Regions from separate parts of the Diaphorobacter sp. JS3051 genome, predicted to be linked through region 1. Evidence: predicted binding sites of a transcription regulator. Region 1 holds the regulator's gene; the other holds the start of a gene.
What was found. Region 1 encodes FNR, which switches genes on or off when oxygen is low (the NO sensors DNR and NnrR bind a similar motif). Its sites were predicted from a motif close to TTGATNNNNATCAA; they were not measured.

Region 1 (3,410 bases):
GCCAAGACTGTTCCAACGGCTCAAACAGCAACTCACCTTGGCACATCAACGCCATGATGACTGCGCGGCGCACCAAGTCGTCCTTGGTCAACGCCAGCCCGCGCACCACAGGCAAATGCCCCTGGTTAATGCAGTCGTAATACTCGTCCAGCGTTTTCACGTTTTGGCTGTAAGTAGCGCCCACGCGCCCGATGGCAGAAACGCCCAGACCAATCAGGTCGCAATCGGGCTGCGTGCTATAGCCTTGGAAATTGCGGTGCAGCCTGCCTTGCCGCTTGGCCACCGCCAGCGCATCGTCTGGCAGAGCAAAATGGTCCATGCCCACGTAGACGTAGCCGGCTTCTTGGAACACATCAAGTGACCGGGCCAACATGGACACCTTGGCCGAAGCCATGGGCAACTCGGCCGTGATGATGCGTCGCTGCGATTTGAAGCGTTCTGGCAAGTGAGCGTACGCATACAGCGCGATCCGGTCTGGCCGCAGCTCGGCTACCTGCTCCAAGGTGCAATCAAACGACTCCGGTGTCTGTCGCGGCAGCCCGTAGATCAAATCCACGTTCACCGATTCAAACCCGAGCTTGCGAGCCGCATCGACCAACGCGAACACCTTTTCGGCAGGCTGAATGCGGTGCACGGCCTTTTGTACTTCAGGGTCGAAATCCTGCACGCCAAAGCTCAGGCGATTGAAACCCAGCTCCGCCAACAATCCCAGCCGCGCTTCATCCACGGTCCGGGGGTCCACTTCTATGGAGTACTCCCCCCCAGGAACAAGGACGAAACTGCGCCTCAGCATGCCCATCAGTTCGCGCAAACCGTCATCCGTCAGAAAAGTAGGCGTGCCGCCGCCGAAATGCAGCTGGCTCACATGCTGACCCACACCGCAGTGCGCCGTATGCAGGTCGATTTCACGGCTGAGGTAACGCAAGTAGACCTCTGTCCGCTCTGGATGCCGGGTAATGATTTTGTTACACGCGCAGTAATAGCACAGCGATTCACAAAACGGGATGTGGACATAAAGCGACAAAGGCATCGCCTTGGCTACCGACCCCACGCGACGCTGCTGCAGCGCAAGGATGTATTCCCGCTCGCCAAAAGCCTCGACAAAACGATCAGCAGTCGGATAAGAGGTGTAGCGCGGCCCTGGGACGTCAAAGCGACGCAGGAGCTCTGTTGTAACAACGGTCATGACGGGATTCCTTGCACTTTCATATCACTGTGCCGTAGAGTCCCCCATGAGTCCTTGACGTTGATCAAGCGCCCATGAGGTCCTTGTGGCGACAATTTGACTTCGGCTCAAAGTCGTCCGGCGGCCTACGGCATTCCATGTCTCCCAGCCGTTCAGAGGTAAGCTCAAGCCATGAACAGGGTTCCCATGCATACGAATCTCCAGACCATCAAAGTTGCCTGCTCAAACTGCAATCTGCGTGAGCTGTGCATGCCCGTGGGTCTGGACGACCAGCAACTCAAGCGCATCGATGACATTGTTGCTGTACGACGCAAGATCAAGCGTGGCGGCACGCTTTTCCGGAACGGTGAACCCTTCACATCCCTTTTTGCCATCCGCACCGGATTCTTCAAGACCTGTGTCGCCACCGAGGACGGTCGCGATCAAGTGACGGGTTTTCAAATGGCGGGCGAAATCATTGGCCTGGATGGCATCGTGAGTGACCGTCACACTTGCGATGCGGTAGCGCTTGAAGACGCCGAAGTATGCGTCATGCCTTTCGATCGTATTGAAGAGTTGTCGCGCGAAGTTACGGCACTACAGCACCATGTGCACAAGATCATGAGCCGCGAGATTGTTCGCGAGCATGGGGTCATGCTGTTGCTGGGGAGTATGCGTGCTGAGGAACGCCTTGCCGCATTCCTGTTGAATCTCGTACAACGCTTGCATGCCCGGGGTTTCTCGCAATCCGAATTGGTGCTGCGCATGACACGTGAAGAGATCGGCAGCTACCTAGGATTGAAACTGGAAACCGTCAGCCGCACGTTTTCCAAGTTCGTGGAAGAAGGTATTGTGGAAGTAAAACAGCGCCATGTGCGCATCGTCGATACCGATGCGCTGAAGCGCATTGTCAACAGCCAGCAAGCCTGCCATTAAGCTTCGGTTTTTTGCTCATTCATAACTGATCGGCGGAAAGATCAGGAAACGTATTTGGCGCAATCAGCCGGCCGCGCCCCTTTGGGCACGGGGCAGCGATTCAACTCAAAGGGCGAGAGTGACAACAGCGTCGTCAATGCGCTGGAAGCCATGAGTACGAACCAGAACGTGAAGAAGGCGATGGTATACACACCTTCGCGCGAGAGATGCAGGGGTTGATCAAACCACTGCAGCGCTTCTGGATCCACGAAGGCGAACACCACCATTTCCATGACGCCCGCCATCAAAAAGGCCGGCCACGCGATCCACATCAATCGTTGCATCCACATTCGCCCATCTCCTAGCAGGTGTAGTTGACAGCCTAGCATCTGTTCTCCGGCATGCAAAGAGGACTCGCCCTGCCGGTCAGCGCGGTTGATCCTCCAGCGGAGTAGCTGCATGGTTGCGCCCCTTCATGGCAGGCGTCATGTCGCCCCCAGACTCCTTCAGGGTCTCGTTGATGTTCAAGCCCCGTTGGTAATAGTCTTCCGCGATGACGGGGTCGGGTTTGCTCACGGCCAGCCAGAGGGTCACGAAGCCCGCAATGATGACAATCACCGGCCCCGCGATGACAAGCCAGACATGGCCAAACGTCCACCAAGGCTTTCCGTCGTCGTCCAGTTTCATGGGGGAATTACTCAACATTTATATTAACTCCTCGCTCATTTATGAGCACAGCTTGTTCATTTGTATTCCACGACCGCCTTCAGCGGGGTACGAGGAATACGGATTTCTCTGCCACTTGGGCTTTATCACCCTGCGCTTGAATATCGAAATACACCGTATGCGATCCAGGAGATGCTGAGCCATACGGAATTTGAAGACGGACAACCACCCATCGGGATTCCGCCGGTCCAATGTCAATTGCGGTCTCGGACGCCACTTCCAGCCCTTCCATGCCGTGGGCGCTGATGGTGTAGCGCTGCGCCCCCTCCGTGGCGTTCATGATCTGCAGCCGGTAGATATTTTCAAGCTTGCCTCCCGCCACGATGCGCGAGAGCGCAGCGCGGTCGCGCACGATGTCCACCTTCAACGGGGTGCGTACCACCAAGCTGGCCAGCATGCCGACGCACAACACCACCAGCACCGCTGAATAGAACAACACACGGGGTCGCAGCACGCGTTTGAGCATTTGCGACTGGGTCCAGTGGTTCTTGACGCCGTTCTGCGTTGAGAAGCGAATCAGCCCGCGCGGATACTTCATCTTATCCATCACGGTATTGCAAGCGTCCACGCAGAGACCGCAACCAATGCATTCGTATTGCAGTCC
Region 2 (3,410 bases), 580 kb from region 1:
TGTTCTTCCTGGACTACTTCGCCTGCGGCAAGCTGGACGTGGACACCGCCGCCGCAGTGGTGGGGGGCATCGCCCGTGGCTGTGAGCTGAGCGGCTGCGCACTGATCGGCGGCGAGACGGCCGAGATGCCCGGCATGTACCCCGACGGTGAATACGACCTGGCCGGCTTTGCCGTGGGCGCGGTCGAGAAGTCGAAGATCCTCACCGGCCAGACGGTGAAACCCGGCGACGTGGTGCTGGGCCTGGCCTCCAGCGGCGTGCATTCCAACGGTTTTTCGCTGGTGCGCAAGTGCATCGAGCGCGCTGCGGCCGCCGGCACGCTGCCCGACACGCTGGACGGGAAATCCTTCAAGGCCGCCGTCATGGAGCCCACGCGCCTGTACGTGAAGAACGTGCTGGCCGCGCTGGCACAGCATCCGATCAAGGCCCTGGCCCACATCACCGGTGGTGGCCTGCTGGAGAACATTCCGCGGGTATTGCCCGAAGGCACGGCCGCCCACCTGAAGGCCGGCAGCTGGCCGCAGACCGAACTGTTCGCCTGGCTGCAAAAGACCGCCGGCATCGACGACATCGAGATGAACCGCACGTTCAACAACGGCATCGGGATGGTGGTGGTCGTGCCGGCGGAGGCCGCCGATGCCACGGCCGCCACGCTGCGCGCGCTGGGCGAGGCGGTGTACGCCATCGGTGCCATTGCCGAGCGTGGCGACGGCGCCGCCGTCGTCGTGGGCTGATCCAGCGCGATTGGCACGATGCCTTCGGGTCAGCCGCCGCAAGGCTCCGCCGCCACGCCTGCCGCCCTGAGGCCGCCATTCGCGCCCGCCACGCGGGGCGTGGTGATCGCCAGCTACGTGCTGATGGGCGCCGCGCTGCTGCTGGTGATGCTGCGCGGGCTGCTGCCCGGGCTGCTGTGCGTGTGCCTGGGTTTTCTGCTCACGCGTTGGCTGGCGCCACGCTTGGCGTGGTTCCCGTCGCGCACGGCGAACAGCATGGCAACCCGCGGCCAGACGGCAGCCGCCACGCTGGTCATGCTGTCTCCCTTGCTGCTGCTGGCGCTGGCGCTGTCGCATTCGCGCACCTATATCGTCGACGCCCCCCAGCAATACCGCGAACTGCTGGACTTCCTGGCCCGCACCGTGCTGGAACTGCGGCTGAAGCTGCCCACCGACATTGCGGCCCAGTTGCCCGAAGGCGCCGCCGAAATCCAGCGCACCATCGCCGCCTATCTGGCCGCCAAGGCCGGCGCCCTGGCCATGGCGGGGCGCGCCTGGCTCACGGGCCTGCTGTATGCCTATGTGGGCCTGCTGATCGGGGCACTGGCCGCCGTACGCAGCGTGGGCGCTTCACGCGGCCCCTTGGCACAAGAGCTGGTGCTGCGCATCGCGCGTATGGGAGAGGCCTTCCGTCAGATCGTCGCGGCGCAGTTCTGGATTGCCGCCTTCAACACGCTGCTCACCGCACTGTTCCTGTTGCTGGTGCTGCCCCTGTGGGACTTGGACCTGCCCTACACCCCCGCGCTGATCACCCTGACCTTCGTGGCCGGCCTGGTGCCCATCGTGGGCAACCTGCTGTGCAACGCGGTCATCACGCTGGTGGGACTGTCGGTATCGCCCGTTGCGGCCGTGGCCTGCCTGGCCTTCCTGATCCTGATCCACAAGGCCGAGTACGTGATCAATGCCAAGGTCGTCGGGCGGCGCACCCACATGGGCGTGTGGGAGCTGCTGTCGGTGATGTTCGTGGCCGAAGCCGTCTTCGGCCCTGCGGGGCTGGTGGCGGCACCGCTGTTCTACGCCTACCTGAAGAAAGAACTGGAAGCCGCGCGGCTGGTATAACCGCCGCTCCGCAAAAACCATAGCTGCCAGCGCTTATCCAGCAAGCGCTGCAGGGCTTTTTCACCCCCAAAACCTCTTCCCGCGTCCGCCGCGGCGCCTGGCCCCCATCGCGCGCCCCGCACCCGGGTTGACACTCGCCAACGCCGGCGATGTTGGGCTATTCTGGCGGCTGGCGCGCAGTGCGCCAGACACATCGTCATCACAGCCATAAGGGAGACTTTGCATGACCATTCTCGTCGCCTACGTTCCACGCCCCGAAGGCCGGGCCGCGCTGGACAAGGGCATCGAAATCGCCACCCGTCGCAATGAACGCCTGGTCGTCGTCAACGCCGGCCCCGGCGGGCGCCAGGAAGACCCCAGCATCGTCAACGGCTACGAGGCCGAACGTGTGGAGGAGCGCCTGGCCACGCTGCCGATCGAGGCCGAGTTCAAGCAGTTCGTGCGCGGCAAGAGCACCATCGAGGAGATCGAGGAAATGGTCGCGGCGCTGCAGGTATCCGTGCTGGTGATCGGCCTGCGCAAACGCTCGCCCGTCGGCAAGCTGCTGCTGGGCAGCATGGCGCAGGAGATCCTGCTCAACGTCGATTGCCCGGTATTGGCCGTCAAGGCCGCTTAAAGGCACGTCCGAGCGCCCCAAGGTGCTCGGCTCCCCCGGCCTCCGCTTGCCTTGGCGTGGACAGGATCACCCGCCCAGTCGTCAATCGTCAGTACCGCTCGGGCACGATCATGCTGCCGGGTGTGGGCTGGCGCAGGTAGTCCGGGTGGCGCACGCGGTCGGGCAGCACCACCTCGGTATGCGGCACATCGGCATACGGCAGCTGCTCCAGCAAGTGGGCGATGCAGTTGAGGCGCGCTTTCTTCTTGTCCACCGCCTGCACCACCCACCAGGGGGCCTCGGGGATGTGGGTGCGCTCCAGCATCGCCTCCTTGGCCTTGGTGTATTCCTCCCAGCGCACGCGGCTCTCCAGGTCCATGGGGCTCAGTTTCCACTGCTTGAGCGGGTCGTGGATGCGCCCCAGGAACCGCAGGTGCTGCTCCTCGTCGGAGATCGAGAACCAGTACTTGATGAGCCGGATGCCTGAGCGCACGAGCATCTTCTCGAACTCCGGCACGCTGCGGAAGAACTCCTCGTACTCCTCCTCCGTGCAAAAGCCCATCACTTTCTCGACGCCCGCGCGGTTGTACCAACTGCGGTCAAAGAGCACGATCTCGCCTGCCGCGGGCAGGTGCGCCACATAGCGCTGGAAGTACCACTGCGTGCGCTCGCGGTCATTGGGCGCAGGTAGCGCAGCCACGCGCACCACGCGCGGGTTCAACCGCTGCGTAATGCGCTTGATCACCCCGCCCTTGCCGGCGGCATCGCGCCCCTCGAAGATCACCACCACCTTCTGCCTTGAGTGCTGCACCCAGTCCTGCAGCTTGACCAGCTCGCCCTGCAGGCGGAACAGCTCCCGGAAATATTGCTGGCGTGCCAGCCGGTCCACGGGCGCCTGCAGGCCGTGCTCATCGAAGGCGCGGTCCTCGATCTCCAGCTCCAACTCCTCGTCATAGCCGTCGGCCAGATCGTCGGCGATGCGT

Region 2: the regulator FNR is predicted to act here: its motif matches at 1,960-1,973, upstream of I3K84_RS00100 (universal stress protein).

What each region holds. Positions count from the first base shown of each region.
Region 1 is NZ_CP065406.1:3,771,881-3,775,290, reverse strand. It holds gene hemN (oxygen-independent coproporphyrinogen III oxidase) at 1-1,186, opposite strand, end outside; gene fnr (fumarate/nitrate reduction transcriptional regulator Fnr) at 1,358-2,101, shown strand; gene I3K84_RS17955 (hypothetical protein) at 2,143-2,430, opposite strand; gene I3K84_RS17950 (FixH family protein) at 2,507-2,785, opposite strand; gene ccoG (cytochrome c oxidase accessory protein CcoG) at 2,847-3,410, opposite strand, start outside.
Region 2 is NZ_CP065406.1:16,451-19,860, reverse strand. It holds gene purM (phosphoribosylformylglycinamidine cyclo-ligase) at 1-734, shown strand, start outside; gene I3K84_RS00105 (AI-2E family transporter) at 753-1,832, shown strand; gene I3K84_RS00100 (universal stress protein) at 2,056-2,448, shown strand; gene ppk2 (polyphosphate kinase 2) at 2,537-3,410, opposite strand, start outside.